DNA from 2 places in the Ruegeria sp. AP12 genome. Region 2 is predicted to be linked to the other one. Evidence: riboswitches for the same ligand, from Rfam matches in the RefSeq annotation. Region 2 holds a riboswitch; the other holds the start of a gene.
The links. Region 2 has a riboswitch for thiamine pyrophosphate ahead of thiB (thiamine ABC transporter substrate binding subunit). Riboswitches for the same ligand answer to the same signal wherever they lie in the genome.
Positions count from the first base shown of each region.

Region 1: another riboswitch for thiamine pyrophosphate. It lies ahead of thiD (bifunctional hydroxymethylpyrimidine kinase/phosphomethylpyrimidine kinase); the one in region 2 lies ahead of thiB (thiamine ABC transporter substrate binding subunit).

Region 1 is NZ_JBQFVZ010000003.1:87,480-94,064, reverse strand. Features, by position in the region: gene thiS (sulfur carrier protein ThiS) at 1-156, opposite strand, end outside; gene ACR0E6_RS11370 (FAD-dependent oxidoreductase) at 140-1,117, opposite strand; gene thiD (bifunctional hydroxymethylpyrimidine kinase/phosphomethylpyrimidine kinase) at 1,114-1,917, opposite strand; TPP riboswitch at 1,964-2,070, opposite strand; gene dnaJ (molecular chaperone DnaJ) at 2,338-3,483, opposite strand; gene dnaK (molecular chaperone DnaK) at 3,558-5,465, opposite strand; gene ACR0E6_RS11350 (alpha-ketoglutarate-dependent dioxygenase AlkB family protein) at 5,680-6,282, shown strand; gene ACR0E6_RS11345 (ABC-2 transporter permease) at 6,279-6,585, opposite strand, start outside.
Region 2 is NZ_JBQFVZ010000004.1:84,184-93,407, forward strand. Features, by position in the region: gene ACR0E6_RS13080 (helix-turn-helix domain-containing protein) at 30-797, shown strand; gene ACR0E6_RS13085 (thiamine ABC transporter ATP-binding protein) at 819-1,511, opposite strand; gene ACR0E6_RS13090 (thiamine/thiamine pyrophosphate ABC transporter permease ThiP) at 1,498-3,045, opposite strand; gene thiB (thiamine ABC transporter substrate binding subunit) at 3,021-4,001, opposite strand; TPP riboswitch at 4,033-4,136, opposite strand; gene nadA (quinolinate synthase NadA) at 4,382-5,434, shown strand; gene ACR0E6_RS13105 (L-aspartate oxidase) at 5,443-7,008, shown strand; gene nadC (carboxylating nicotinate-nucleotide diphosphorylase) at 7,005-7,853, shown strand; gene ACR0E6_RS13115 (aldehyde dehydrogenase) at 7,870-9,224, opposite strand, start outside.

The DNA.
Region 1 (6,585 bases), on a different contig from region 2:
GCCTTCGTTCAAAGCATGGGCGAAGCGCAAGCCCGAGGGCACAAATTCTTCATTCACCGCCGTCGCAACGCGGCCCGAGAAACCGCACTCCTCCAACAACTCGGCCAAAGTGACGGCCATCACGTTCTTGGGTTCACCGTTAAGCACAATCTTCATCGACCATCTCCGACTGTTTGTTGTCCAACGCCAGATCGGCCACGCCCTGCGCCAGCGCCGGGGCCAGCAAATAGCCGTGACGGTAGAGCCCGTTGGCATAGATCGTCCCGCCCAGACGCCGAATGCGCGGCAGGTTGTCCGGGAAGGCGGGGCGCAGATCGACGCCAATTTCCAGCACCTCGGCCTCGCCAAATGCAGGGTTCAGCGCATAGGCGGCGCTGAGCAGCTCCAGCATCGACCGGGCCGTGATACGGCTGCTGTCTTCGCTTTCGATCATCGTGGCACCCAGCATGTAGATGCCATCGCCACGCGGCACGATATAAAGCGGGATACGCGGATGCAGCAGACGAACCGGACGCGTCAGGGTCACGTCAGGGCAGCGCACGACCAGCATCTCGCCCTTCACGCCGCGCAGGTCCTGCAACACATCCCGCGCCGTCAGCCCGCGGCAGTCGATGAGGTTATCCAACTGCGCAGGCGCGTGATCGTTGCGGAATTCGACACCCTGTTCCTTGAGATTGCGGTACAGGTCATGCAGCGCCTGTCGTGGATCAAGGTGAGCCTCCCCTTCAAAAAACAAGCCCTGTCCGAATCCATACAAATCAGGCTCTAATTCGGACAATTTCGCACGATCTACTTCGGTAAACGCTTCGGTCCGACGCGCGAAGCGGCACAAGTCCGGCACATCCCTGGCATTCGCCACGACCAGAGTGCCATTGCGATGCACCTGCGTTCGCTCCGCCCACCAGGCAATGGCCATCTGACCCAACCGCAAAACGGGTTCCTCGGCGTTTTCGTATTCGCACCACGGGGCCAGCATGCCGCCCGCCCACCACGAACACCCATGCGGACCGGGCGGGCCAGCGGGGTCAAAGACCTGCACCCGTTCGCCGCGCGAGACCAGCTCGCTGGCAACGGCCAATCCGGCAACCCCGGCCCCTATGACAGACCAGAGCGTCATCCGGGCCAAACCCGGTGAAAATGATGCACCGGCCCGTGCCCCGATCCGACATTCAACTCATCCGCCCGCGCAATCGCGCCTTGCAGATAGTCATGCGCTTCGGCCACCGCCTCGGGCAGCGCCATACCCTTCGCCAGACCGGCCGCAATCGCCGAGGACAGGGTGCAACCCGTTCCATGCGTGTTTCTGGTGTTTTGCCTTGGTGCCTGAAACTCGGCCACAACACCTGTTTCACCGATCAGCACATCGTGGCAGATATCACCCGTTCCATGGCCACCTTTCATTAGAACCGTGCGCGCTCCCATTGCGCACAGCGCCTTGCCCTGTTCGATCATCTCGCTTCGCGACGCCGCAGCTTGCTGATCCAGCAGGCAAGCGGCCTCGGGCAGGTTCGGTGTCAAAACACTCGCGCGGGGCAACAGGACGTCACGGAGGGTCTGCACCGCCGCGTCCGCCAGCAAGGCATCGCCGGATTTCGCAATCATCACCGGATCCAAAACGATGGGGCCGTCAAACTCCGATAGTGCCCGCGCTACGGTTTGGATGATTTCAGGCGTTGCCAGCATGCCGATCTTGATCGCGCCAACATTCAGATCGGTCAGCACCGCCTCGACCTGCGCGGCGATCACGTCCGGCGGGATACCGTGCACAGCCGTAACCGCCTGCGTATTCTGCGCCGTAACGGCAGTGATGACGCTGGAGCCGTAAACACCCAAAGCCGACATCGCCTTCAGATCGGCCTGAATCCCAGCGCCGCCGCCGCTGTCGGATCCTGCTATGGACAGGGCAATTGCTGCCACGTCGTCGCTCCTTCATTTTGGGGGCAACGCGGGCATGGAAAACGTCTGTATGCGTTAGACCGTTCCCTACGCCGGTATTGCCCGGATCAGGTTCGATGGGTTAGCGCGTTCACGCCTCTCAGCCCTTTGATCAGGGCACCCCAACGGTTGATGCGGACAATCTCAGGGCAGGCGCTGGAAATCAAGCGCCAATCCACAGGTCATAAGGCCACTTTGGGCAAGAGGTTAAGACCAAAGCGGCGTTTGAATTGCGGGGGAAAATGCGAGGCTCTGCCTCGCGCTCCGAGGTATTTTGGGCCAGATGAATAAAGGATCCCTTGCTTCATCTGGCTACAAATATCTCGGGGGAGACGCCCGGTACGGGCGGCGGGGGGGCAGAGCCCCCAATAGCGGACGACCGCCCGAATAGGGCAGTCCGCCTTAACCTTTCATCCCGTCCCAAAAGGACTTGACGGACGAGAAAAAGCTTTTGGATTCCGGGTGGTTATCTTCCCCCAGATCATCAAACTCACGCAGAAGCTCTTTCTGACGGCTGGTCAGGTTGACCGGAGTTTCCACGGCCAGTTCGATGAACATGTCGCCAACACCGCCACCGCGAAGGGCGGGCATGCCCTTGCCGCGCAGACGCATCTGACGACCCGACTGGCTGCCTGCCGGGATTTGCACCCGACCGCGGCCACCGTCGATGGTTGGAACTTCGATCGATCCACCCAGCGCGGCCTTGGCCATGCTGACCGGCACGCGGCAGTAAAGGTTCACGCTGTCGCGTTCGAACAGCTTGTGATCCGAAACCTCTACAAAAATATAGAGATCACCCGGAGGGCCACCGCGCATTCCGGCTTCGCCTTCACCGGCCAAGCGGATACGGGTACCGGTTTCAACACCGGCAGGGATGTTCACCGACAGGGCGCGTTCTTTTTCGACACGGCCCGCGCCATTGCAGGATTTGCATGGGTTCTTGATGATCTGGCCCAATCCCGAACAGGTCGGGCAGGTGCGTTCAACGGTAAAGAACCCCTGCTGCGCGCGAACCTTGCCCATGCCGGAACAGGTCGGACAGGTGGTGGGCTCTGCGCCGCCTTCGGCACCCGTGCCTTCACAGGACGAACACGCCACTGCGGCGGGCACGTTGATGGTTTTCTGCAGCCCCGCGTAAGCCTCTTCCAACGATACGCGCAGATTATAGCGCAGGTCCGAACCACGCGCCGCGCGACGTCCGCCACCGCCCCGCTGCCCGCCCATGAAATCGCCGAACAGATCGTCGAAAACGTCCGAGAACGCGCTGGAAAAATCGCCCTGACCAAAGCCGCCGCCGGGACGGCCCCCGCCGCCCATACCGTTTTCGAATGCGGCATGACCAAACCGGTCATAGGCCGCTTTCTTGTCGGCGTCGCGCAGCACGTCATAAGCCTCGTTGGCTTCCTTGAACTGCGCCTCGGCATCCGGGTTGTCCTTGTTGCGGTCGGGATGCAACTCTTTGGCTTTCTTGCGAAAACCCTTTTTGATCTCGTCCGCCGATGCGCCCTTGGTCACGCCGAGCACATCGTAGTAGTCGCGTTTTGACATCAGTGTTTCCTTCTGCCTCAACGTAATCGGGCCGGCCCGGCAACCGGACCGGCCCGCATTGGCCCGGTTACCCGTTAGTTACGCTTGTCGTCGTCCAGATCTTCAAACTCGGCGTCGACAATATCATCATCGCCCGGCGCGGCATCTGCTGCTGCCGGTTCTTCTTCGCCCTCTTCGGCTTGCGCCTTGTAGATGGCTTCGCCCAGCTTCATGGCCGCTTCGGTCACGTTCTGAATGCCCGACTTGATCTTGTCGGCATTCTCGGTCTCCAGCTCGTCCTTCAGCGCGGCAATCGCCAGCTCGATGGCTTCGATGGTGGTCGGGTCAACCTTGTCGGCATGCTCTTCCATCGACTTTTCGGTCGAGTGGATGAGGCTTTCCGCCTGGTTCTTGGCATCGACCAGCTCGCGGCGTTCCTTGTCGGCTTCCGCGTTCTCTTCGGCGTCCTTGACCATCTTTTCGATGTCCTCGTCGGACAGGCCGCCAGATGCCTGGATGGTGATCTTCTGCTCTTTGCCGGTGCCTTTGTCCTTGGCCGAAACCGAGACAATGCCGTTGGCGTCGATGTCAAACGTCACCTCGATCTGCGGCATACCGCGCGGTGCGGGCGGGATGTCTTCAAGGTTGAACTGACCCAGGATCTTGTTGTCCGAGGCCATTTCACGCTCACCCTGGAACACGCGGATGGTCACGGCGTTCTGGTTGTCTTCGGCGGTCGAGAAGACCTGAGACTTTTTCGTCGGGATGGTCGTGTTGCGGTCGATCAGACGGGTGAACACGCCGCCCAGAGTTTCAATCCCCAGCGACAGCGGGGTCACGTCCAGCAGAACAACATCCTTGACGTCGCCCTGCAGAACACCGGCCTGAATGGCGGCGCCCATGGCGACAACTTCGTCCGGGTTCACGCCCTTGTGCGGCTCTTTGCCGAAGAATTTGGTGACCTCTTCGATCACTTTCGGCATCCGGGTCATACCACCGACCAGAACAACCTCATCGACGTCGCCCGCCGACAGACCGGCGTCTTTCAGCGCGGCGGCGCAGGGCTTCATCGATTTCTTGATCAGATCGCCCACCAGCGATTCCAGCTTGGCACGGGTCAGTTTCATGACCATGTGCAGCGGCTGACCGTTCGAGCCCATCGAAATGAACGGTTGGTTGATCTCGGTCTGCGAGGTCGAGGACAGTTCGATCTTGGCTTTTTCAGCGGCTTCTTTCAGACGCTGCAGAGCCATCTTGTCCTGAGACAGATCAACGCCGTGTTCCTTTTTGAACTCATCCGCCAGGTAGTTGACGATGCGCATGTCAAAGTCTTCACCACCCAGGAAGGTGTCACCGTTGGTCGATTTGACCTCGAACAACCCGTCGTCGATTTCCAGAATGGTCACGTCGAAGGTACCACCGCCAAGGTCATAAACCGCGATGGTTTGGGTATCTTCCTTGTCCAGACCATAGGCCAGCGCGGCGGCGGTCGGTTCGTTGATGATCCGCAGCACTTCCAGACCGGCGATTTTACCGGCGTCTTTGGTGGCCTGACGCTGTGCGTCGTTGAAGTAGGCCGGAACGGTGATAACCGCCTGCGTGACGTCCTCACCCAGATAGCTCTCGGCGGTTTCCTTCATCTTGCCCAGAGTGAAGGCCGAGATCTGGCTTGGGGAGTATTTTTCACCGCGGGCTTCGACCCACGCGTCGCCATTGCCGCCATCGACGATAGCGTAGGGCACCATTTTCTTGTCTTTTTCGACTTCCGCATCATCCACGCGACGACCGATCAGGCGCTTGACGCCAAAGATCGTGTTGTCGGGGTTGGTGACCGCCTGACGTTTCGCAGGCTGACCGACCAGACGCTCTTCTTCGGTGAAGGCGACGATCGAGGGCGTGGTCCGCGCCCCTTCCGCGTTTTCGATGACCTTCGGCTGCGAGCCGTCCATGATGGCCACGCACGAGTTTGTGGTACCGAGGTCAATCCCGATGACTTTTCCCATTTTTGCAATCCCTTTCTCTTCAAGGCGATGTCCCGAGGGCCGGACCCGTTATGGCATCCTGTCCCCGATCTGATGTGCGCGACAGCACTAAACCATCGCGCGTCCCGGCGTATATAAGGGCCGGACCAGAGGCCTGCAAGCACTCTGAATCGCAGCTTTTCGGGAATCTGCGGCCTTTTTGGGCAAGGATTAAGTAGGGAATGGGGAATCTGGGATGGCGCGGCTGCTTTTGCGGGGGTTCGACATCAGGAAAGGGTATCTGGACAGCGCCGCGCAGACCCGGGTGATCGAAGCGCTGCGCCCGATTCTGAAAGCCGCGCCGCTGTTCCGGCCCGTGACGCCGTCGGGGAAAGAGATGTCCGTGCGCATGACCTCGGCCGGGGATCTGGGCTGGGTCACCGACAGATCGGGGTACAGGTATCAGGATCGCCACCCCAAAGGCGGCAAATGGCCCGCCATACCCGAGGCGGTTCTGACCATCTGGCGCGATCTGGTTAGCCCGGATCGCGCGCCCGATTGTTGCCTGATCAATTACTATGACGAGGACGCAAAGATGGGGCTGCATCAGGACAAAGATGAGGCTGATTTTTCCTGGCCCGTTCTGTCCGTGTCACTGGGCGACGACGCGCTGTTCCGGATCGGCAATACGACACGCGGCGGCAAGACGGAATCGATCTGGCTGAGTTCGGGCGACGTCGTCATCATGGGCGGCCCGGCCCGGCTGACCTATCACGGCGTTGATCGCATCCGGCCCGGATCATCGCGGTTGTTGCCCAAAGGCGGACGGATCAACCTGACGATGCGCATGGCAACCTAACGGCGGGCGTTCCAGCTTTGGGACATGTGCTTGCGGGAAAAAAACTCGCCCAGCAAACCGATCATCAGCAGCGCTATTCCAACCCACAACGCGTATTCCCAACTGGTGTTGCGGGGGAAATAGTTGCGAAACACGAAGCCCCGACACTGATCGATCAGGTGAAACAGAGGGTTCCACGCAAACATCAACAGAACGCTTCCGCCCAATGCGTTGGCAATGAACATCTTACCGGAAAACACCATGTTCAGGCGGCGATAAATATTGCTGAGCATCCCGGCGGCTGTCGGAAACCATGGGGTTAAG
Region 2 (9,224 bases):
AGCGAGTTTAAGCGAAAGACCAACCGCATATGCATGAACATCTGGCAACGAACCTGCGCTATCTTTGCGCCGACCACCCCTCGGTTGCTGCGGTATGCAGGGACATCGGAATCAACCACCAACAATTCGCCAAATACCTCAGCGGTCGCAGTCAGCCCTCGCCCAATAACCTGCGCCGGATCGGTCGGTTCTTTGGCGTTGACGAGCATATTTTGCTGGGCGACCCGGCCGAGTTGCGCCGCCACACCACCCGATTGGCCAAAACCGAAGCCGATCGACGACGGGACCCGCTGATCGACGTGTTTCCGGGCGATCTTCAAAGATTGCGACCTTTTCTGGGATCGTATCAGGTGTTCTTTCGCGCGCCCAACGATCCGACCAAAGTGATTGTCAACGTAGCCTTCTTGGATGAGCGCAACGGGACCGTCTACAGCCGGATTGTCGAAGCGCTGAGCGAAGGGAAATCTTCGACGCGCCGTTGGACGCGGTGTGATGGCAAAGCGGCCTTCCGCGCCGGTCAGGTGTTTGTCGTCGATGCCGAGCGCGGACCGGACGCACCGCTAAGCCTGTATATACTGAACAAACCACACAGGGACAAATCGCGGCTGTTGTTTGGCACAATGTCCTATCTGGCCTCGCTTTCGGGCCGGGCGCCGACCTCATCACCTGTTGTATGGAAGAAGGTTGAAAGTTACCGCTCGGTGCGCGAACTCTTTGCCAATAGCGGCAGCTTCGACCTGCACAGTCCAAGGGTCGAATCCAAGATCCGCCAGCATCTGAGTCAGGTATCGGGATAAGGGCAGACTTCTGCCAACCGATCACCCCAGATAGTCGCGCAGTTCTGGCGGCGGGTTTTCGAATAGCAGGCCTGTCGCTGCCGGAGGATGCGCCTGTCCGTTGGCCACAAGAACGGTTTGACTTGCGATCCGTCGCGCATCCTGCGGGTCGTGGCTGACCATCATCAGGGTCGTTCCGGTTTCCGCCAGCAAATCCGCGACAAGGTCCAGCATCTCTGCCTTCAACGCGGGTCCAAGGGCCGCGAAGGGTTCGTCCAGCAACAGTAGCTGTCGCCGCTGCACAAGAACCCGCGCCAAAGCCACCCGGCTTTGCTGGCCACCGGACAACTCGGCCGGTTTGCGTGCCTCGAACCCGGACAGGGCCACGCGCGCCAGTGCAGTCTGAACCTGCGACTGCTCAGCGTCAGTCAGGCGTCCGTTGGGGCGCAGGCCCAAGGCCACATTCTGCGCGACGGTCAGATGTGGGAACAGATTTCCGTCCTGAAACAGCATCGCCACGGGGCGCTTGCCCGGCGCGCGGTCGGAAATCCGCGCGCCTTGCCACAGGATCTGCCCCTGCCTGAGATCGCGAAACCCGGCAATCGCCTCCAGCAGCGTTGACTTGCCCGCACCGGACGGGCCGATGATTGCCACGCTGGCACCCGCCTCGACCTGAAAACCCGCATGCAGCGAGAAGCCGCCATTTTCGATGACGCAACCCTCAAGTTTCAGCATGCGCTCGCCCTCCACGATCCAAAAGCCAGAATGCGCCCATCGACAACACCAATAGCAACAGCGCCGCCCCGGCTGCGGCCTGCATCTGATACGCCCCCATCAGGCGGTAAATCTGCAGCGGCAGGGTCGCAACCTGCGGGTCGGCAAACAAGGCGATCACGCCCAGATCGCCCATCGACAACGCCGCCGCCAACCCTGCGGCAAAGCCGATTTGCGCGCGCATACGCGGCAGCAGGACGCGCGTGAAGAAGGGCCATCTGGTCATATCCAGCGACAGCGCCAGCCGCCCGTGCCGGGTGACCACATCACGCGCAGCAGGCACCAGAATGCGCAGCGCAAACGGCAGCGCCATCACCGCATTCACCAACGCGGTCACCGGCAAGGCCAGCGATGTGGGGCTGATCACCGGTCGGATCAGAATGAACAGGCCGGTGCCAATCACCAGAGGTGAGGCCGCAAGGCCCAGAATGCCGCTGATTTCGACAATGCCATGTCGCCCGGTTGCAACCGCCATCGCCATAGGCAACGCCAGCGTCAGCAAAACGGCGGTACTGACCGCTGCCACCAGAACCGAGGTCAGCGCCGCGCGGAAGACCAACGCGGGCATGTCGAATATCCCGCCGATCCCCGAGATCACGACCGCCGCCAGCGGCAACAGCAGAAACGCCGCCGCGGCGATGATCCAGAACGTGTCGAAGACGGGTGCCCCTCCATCCCAGCGGCGAATGGCCCGGTCCAGCCCGGTGCCAAAGCCGTCACCCCGCGAAAACCGAAGGGCAGCCAGAGCAGCGGCGGCAGTCAGGGCCAGTTGCAGCGCGGAAAGCAGCGCGGCGCGGCCCAGATCGAAATCGTAGGTGAAGGATTGATAGATCGCCAATTCGATGGTTGTTGCGCGCGGCCCCCCTCCCAACGTCAGGGCGACGGCAAAACTGGTCAGGCAAATCGCGAAGATCACCGCCAGCACGCCGGGCAGGATGCGTTTCAGCATCGGTAGTTCGATCAGACGGAACATCGCCATTCCGTCACAGCCCAGTTGCGCGGCCAGACGGAACCTCTCGGCGGGGATTTCCTGCCACGCCTGCAAGATCAGCCGTGTGGCAAGCGGCAAGTTGAAGAACACATGCGCCAGCACGACGCCGTGCAACCCGTAGATCCGTATGGGCGGCAGGCCGAAAAGGCCCAGAACGTCGGAAATCCAGCCCGCCCGACCAAAGACCTGCAACAGACCAAGGATTGCGACGATGACCGGCAGGATAAACGGTGCACCCAGCAGCGCGATCAGCGCGCGCCGCCCCGGAAATCGCCGCCGGGCCAGTGCACGGGCCACAGGGATCGCAAGGGCCGCGCTGAACAGAGCCGACAAGATGGCCTGCACCAGCGTAAAGCGCAACGCGGCCCAGTCCGCCGGGCCGAACCCGCCGGCTGCATCAGCCCGCAGGGCAACGGCGGCCAGCGTCCCAAGGATCAGCGCAGCGACAAGCGCCGCTGCGCCAACACCCGGCCAGGGGCTTACTGGCTGAGCGCGCCCAGCCATTCCGCAAGCGCCTGATCCCGCGCAACGGCGGCCTCATCCGGGGACAACAACAGCGACTTTTCGGGGGTGATCAGCGTATCGAACCCTTCGGGCAGGCCCGATGCCGGAGTCACTGCCGGATACATCCAGTTGGTCGTGGGAATGATCTGCTGGAATGCGTCCGAGACCATGAATTGCAGAAACTGATCTGCCAGTTCCGGCTGATCGGTTCCGGCCAGTTTCCCGGCCACTTCCACCTGCATATAGTGACCTTCGTCAAAAGCCGCCGCCGCCTTGCTGGCGTCTTCTTCGGCAATCAGATGATAGGCGGGTGATGTGGTATAGCTGAGGACCATGTCGGCCTCACCTTCCAGAAACAGCCCGTACGCCTCGGACCAACCCTTAGTCACGGTTACGATATTGTCGGCCAGACCGGCCCAAATCTGGGGCGCGTCATCGCCATAGGCCGCCTTGACCCACAACAGCAGACCCAGACCGGGGGTCGAGGAGCGCGGGTCCTGAATGATGATCTTGGTGTCGCTGTCGGCCAGGTCCCGGAAATTCGCAGGGGCCGCAGCATCCGCGTTGTGAACAAAGGCGAAATAGCCCCAGTCATAGGGGGCAAACACGTCATCCGACCACTCGATCGGCAGCGCATATTCAGCGGTCACTGCGCTTGGCGCAAACAGGCCGGTTTCCTTGGCGGCGGTGATCAGGTTGGTATCCAGACCCAACACCACATCCGCGTCCGAGCTTTCGCCCTCAAGCCGGATGCGCGACAGAAGCGCTGCGCCGTCTTCAACGCCAACAAGGTTCAGGTCACAATCACAGACGGCCTCGAACGCCTCTTTGACCTTGGGACCGGGGCCCCAATCCGAGACGAAGCTGTCATAGGTGTAAACGGTCAGCTGAGGTTTGTCGTCCGCCATGGCGGCTGTTGCACTCAGAATTCCCGCAGCAATCAGCAGATGTTTCATGTCATCCTCCATTGCGGCGAGAGGGCAAGGATGGATGAACCGTTACCTTTCCCTCCGCCGGTTCTAGCCGGTTCAGGTTCAACGGGTTCGCCCATGGCATCTCAGCGTTTTTGTCACGCACCCCGAGGTAAAAGCCTGACTAGGGGGGAACGGATCAAAAGACAACCAGATTCGCTGCCCGCAGGTGCCGCCTGAAAGGGCCGCGTCGGGCCGAAACCGGGCAGGAAATTTCCGATAATGCCCAAAACAAGGGCCAAAAAAACGGATTGTTTTGCGCCCGATCCGATTTTTGGGAAATTCGTCCTGTCTGAGCGCTGGTCATTCCACTGAAGACCCCATATGAGGAACGCCACGCGTTTAACAGGCAGAAAAACAGTCCCGTGTTCGACCTTCCCGCGCAGCGCGCGCATCTCTCCGAAAAATATGATCTTGCCCCCTCGCCCGAGCTTGCCGAAAGCATGAGCGATATCTACGACCGCATGTCCCGTGTGGTGTCGCCGATGGATTGGGCGATCTACGCGCCTTACGTCAAGGCGATCAACGATCTGAAGGCCAGGCGCAACGCGGTCATTCTGGGCCACAACTACATGACGCCCGAGATTTACCATGGCATTTCGGATTTCGGCGGCGACAGCCTGCAACTGGCCATCAAGGCGACCGAGGTCGAAGCGGATGTGATCGTGCAATGCGGTGTGCATTTCATGGCCGAGACGTCGAAGATTCTAAGCCCCGACAAAACCGTGCTGATGCCGGATATGGAAGCCGGATGCTCGTTGGCGGAATCCATCACCGCCGAAGGCGTCGAGGAAATGCGACGCCGCTATCCCGGTGCGCCGGTCGTGTCTTATGTGAACACAACGGCCGAGGTCAAAGCGGCCTCGGACATCTGCTGTACCTCATCGAACGCGGCGCAGATCGTTGCGGCGCAGGACAGCCATACCGTCATCATGACCCCGGATCAGTATCTGGCCCAAAACGTGGCGCGGGACGTGCCGCAGAAAAACGTGGTCTGGTGGGAAGGTTCATGCATCGTGCACGAACAATACAGCGCCAGCGATCTGCGCGACTTCCGCGAATGGAACCCAGGCACGCGTCTGATTGCCCACCCCGAATGCCCGCCGGATGTGGTGGCCGAGGCTGATTTCTCGGGCTCGACCAGCGGGATCATCAAATACGTCACGGATGAGAAGCCGGAAAAGGCGTTGCTGATCACCGAATGTTCGATGGCGTCGAATATCGCGGATTCTCTGCCCGAAGTCGATTTTGTCGGCCCCTGCAACATGTGCCCTTACATGAAGAAAATCACGCTGGAAAAGGTGCTGTTCGCGCTGGATACCATGACCGGTCAGGTCGAGGTGGATGCCGAAGTGGCGGACAAGGCCCGCCTGTCGGTGCAACGCATGATCGACCTGTCGCGCCAGTTGGGTATTTGATCGGCGATATGCAAACCGTTCAGACACCGCGTGTGGTGATCATCGGGGCCGGGCTGGCGGCGGTCTATACGGCGCTGAAACTGGCCCCCTGCCCCGTGGTGATGATCTCACCCGAACCGCTTGGATCCGGCGCAAGCTCGGCCTGGGCGCAGGGTGGCGTTGCGGCGGCGATGGCGCGGACGGACAGCCCGCAGGCCCATGCCGAGGACACGATGCGCGCCGGGGCCGGGTCGGTTCTGCGCGAGGTGGCCGAGTTTGTGACCAAGGCGGCACCTGAACATATCCTTGATCTGTCCGATTTGGGCACCGGGTTCGACCGCACCGCCGATGGCAGCTTTGTTCAATCGCGCGAGGCAGCGCATTCCGCCGCGCGGGTCGTTCGCGTCAAGGGCGATCAGGCCGGGGCCGAGATCATGCGCGCGCTGATTGTGGCCCTACGCGAAACCCCGTCGATTCAGGTCATCGAAGATGCGCTGGCGGTTGGGCTGGACAGCGACGGCGCGCAGGTCAGCGGTGTCTATCTGACCAGCGCCGATGCGCCAGGCGCGCCACACGTTCTGCTGCGCGGGTCTGCGCATGTGTTGGCAACGGGTGGTTCGGCGGGTCTTTACGCCCAGACCACAAACCCTGCGCGCATCCGGGGTCAGGGTATCGGCATGGCCGCGCGCGCCGGTGCACGGATTGCCGACGCTGAATTCGTCCAGTTTCACCCCACCGCCATCGACGTCGGCGAAGACCCCACCCCGCTGGCGACCGAAGCCCTGCGCGGCGAAGGGGCGGTTCTGATCGACGGCGATGGGCATCGGTTCATGCCCGACATTCACCCCGATGCCGATCTGGCCCCGCGCGACACTGTTGCCCGAGCCGTCTACACACAGGCACAGACGGGCAAGCGCCCGGCGCTGGACACCCGCGCGGCGATTGGCGCACAGATCGCGGACCATTTCCCGGCAGTGACCGAGGCCTGTTTGCGTCACGGTCTCGACCCGGTGCGCGATCCGATCCCGGTGACCGCCTCGGCGCATTACCATATGGGCGGCATCGAAACCGATCTGGCGGGCCGCAGTTCGCTGAACGGGCTTTGGGCTTGTGGCGAGGCGGCTTCGACCGGGTTGCACGGCGCGAACCGGCTGGCGTCGAACGGATTGCTTGAGGCGCTGGTCTTTGCCCGCGCCTGCGCACAGGACATTGCAACCGTTGTGTCCGGGCAGCCTGCGCCAAAGGTCGATGTTACGCTTATCCCCGACAGCGCGACCGAACAGACCCCGGATCTGGCTGCATTGCGCCATGCCATGACCCAGCATGTGGGCGTTGTCCGCGATCAGGCCGGTCTGCATCGCGCCCTGACCGAAATCGCGGCGCTTGAGGCCCGGCATCCGGGCTCTGACGTGTTTCTGAACATGACCGCCACCGCCACGCTGATCGCCGCCGCCGCGCTTTTGCGCGAGGAAAGCCGTGGCGCGCATTACCGCTCTGATTTCCCCGACCTTACCCCCGGCCCCGGCCAACGCTCGGCCCTAACGCTGAACGAGGCGCTGACCCTGCGGGACCGCATTGCAAAGGACGCAGCATGACCCATCCGGCCCTGCCCGACATGATCCTTGAACCTTTGGTGCGCTCGGCACTGATGGAGGATTTGGGTGCCTATGGCGACATCACCACCCAGACCGTAATCCCGTCAGATACGACCTATGCGGCCCGCTTGAACGCGCGCGAAGATGCCGTGGTCTCGGGGATGCAGGTCGCCGCGCTGGCGTTTCGTCTGGTCGATCCTTCGCTGGAAATCTCGACACATATCGCGGATGGCCAGCGTTGCGCCAAGGGCGATACCCTGATGGAGATCACGGGCAAGGCATCCTCGATCCTGTCGGCTGAGCGCGTGGCACTGAACTTTGCCGGGCGGCTGTGCGGCGTGGCAACGTCCACAGCGGCTTTGGTCGCCGAAACCAGGGGCACCCGCGCGCGTATCACTTGCACGCGAAAGACCACGCCCGGCCTGCGCATCGTCGAAAAACAGGCGGTTCTGCATGGCGGTGGGTTCAACCACCGGTTCTCACTATCGGATGCGATCCTGATCAAGGACAACCACATCGCGGCGGCAGGCGGCGTGCGCGCGGTGCTTGAGGCGACGCATGCCCGCGCCTCGCACATGATGAAGGTCGAGATCGAGGTGGATACGCTGGATCAATTGGCCCAAGTGCTTGAGGTTGGCGGTGCCGATGTTGTGCTGCTGGACAACATGTCGCCTGCAACCTTGGCCGAGGCAGTCGCGCTGGTGAACGGTCGGTTGGTCACTGAAGCCTCGGGCAATGTCACGCGCGAAACGGTGGCAGCCATTGCAGCGACCGGCGTGGATTTCATATCCTCCGGCGCGCTGACCCATTCCTATCGGACTATCGATCTGGGTCTGGACTTCTAAGCCCGATCCGCCGCGCTTAGCGCATGACAAACGGATCCGGGATCGGGTCATCGCTGGTGCGCAGCCAGACCGATTTGATCTTGGTGTAATCCAGCGCCGCTTGCAGACCCCCTTCGCGCCCGTGGCCCGACAGACCGTGGCCCCCAAACGGCGCAATCGGGCTGACGGCGCGGTAGGTGTTCACCCAGACAATCCCCGCGCGGATGGCACGGATCATACGATGCGCCCGCGTCAGGTTCTGTGTAAAAAGGCCCGAGGCCAAACCGAATTGGGTGTTGTTGGCGATGGCGATGGCCTCGGCTTCGGTCTCGAACGCAACAACCGACAGGACCGGACCGAAAAACTCGTTGGTCAGGCTGTCGGCGTCCGGCACGTCGGAACAATCCAGAATGGTCGGAGGAAAGAAAAACCCGTCGCGGTCAATCGGCTGCCCGCCGGTTATCAGCTTGGCCCCTTGCGCGACAGACCGCTGGATCAGGTCGACCGCATTGCCCCGCTGACGCAGCGTGCACAGCGGCCCGACCTCGGTCGCCATGTCGTCGGGGGCACCGATCACAACGGCCTCGGCCTTGTCCTTGAGACGGGCGAGGAATTCCTCCTTGATCGTGGCCTGCACCAACAGCCGCGACCCGGCCACACAGCTTTGGCCCGTTGCGGCGAATATCCCCGACACCTGTGCATTCACGGCACTTTCGATATCGGCATCCTCGAACACGATGAACGGGGATTTGCCGCCAAGTTCCAACGAGGTTGAAGCCAGATTCTCAGCCGAATTGCGCACAATATGGCGCGCGGTCTCCGGCCCGCCGGTAAAGGCGACATGCGCCACTTTCGGGTGGCTGGTCAGCGTTGCCCCTACCACCGGTCCACCGGTGATGACGTTCAGAACACCCTTGGGGAATCCGGCCTGATCGAAGATGCGGGCAAATTCCAGCATCGGCGCGGGCCCCTCTTCGGACGCTTTCAGCACCACGGTACAGCCCGCCGCCAAGGCGGGGCCGATCTTGACCGCCGACAGGAACAGTTGCGAGTTCCAGGGCACCACCGCCGCCACAACCCCGATGGGTTCACGGCGCAGCCAGACCTCCATATCCGGTTTATCGATGGGCAAATGCGCGCCTTCGATCTTATCGGCCAACCCGGCGTAATACCGATAATAATCAGCGACATAGGCGATCTGGGCCGAGGTTTCGCGGATGATCTTGCCGGTATCGCGGGTTTCCAGCTCGGCCAGACGCGGGGCGTTTTCGGCGATCAGATCCGCCAGCCGGGCCAGCAACTTGCCACGGGCAGTGGCCGTCATCCCGGCCCATTCTGGCGCAAAAAACGCACGATCCGCGGCCTCAACAGCTTGATTGACATCATCCGCAT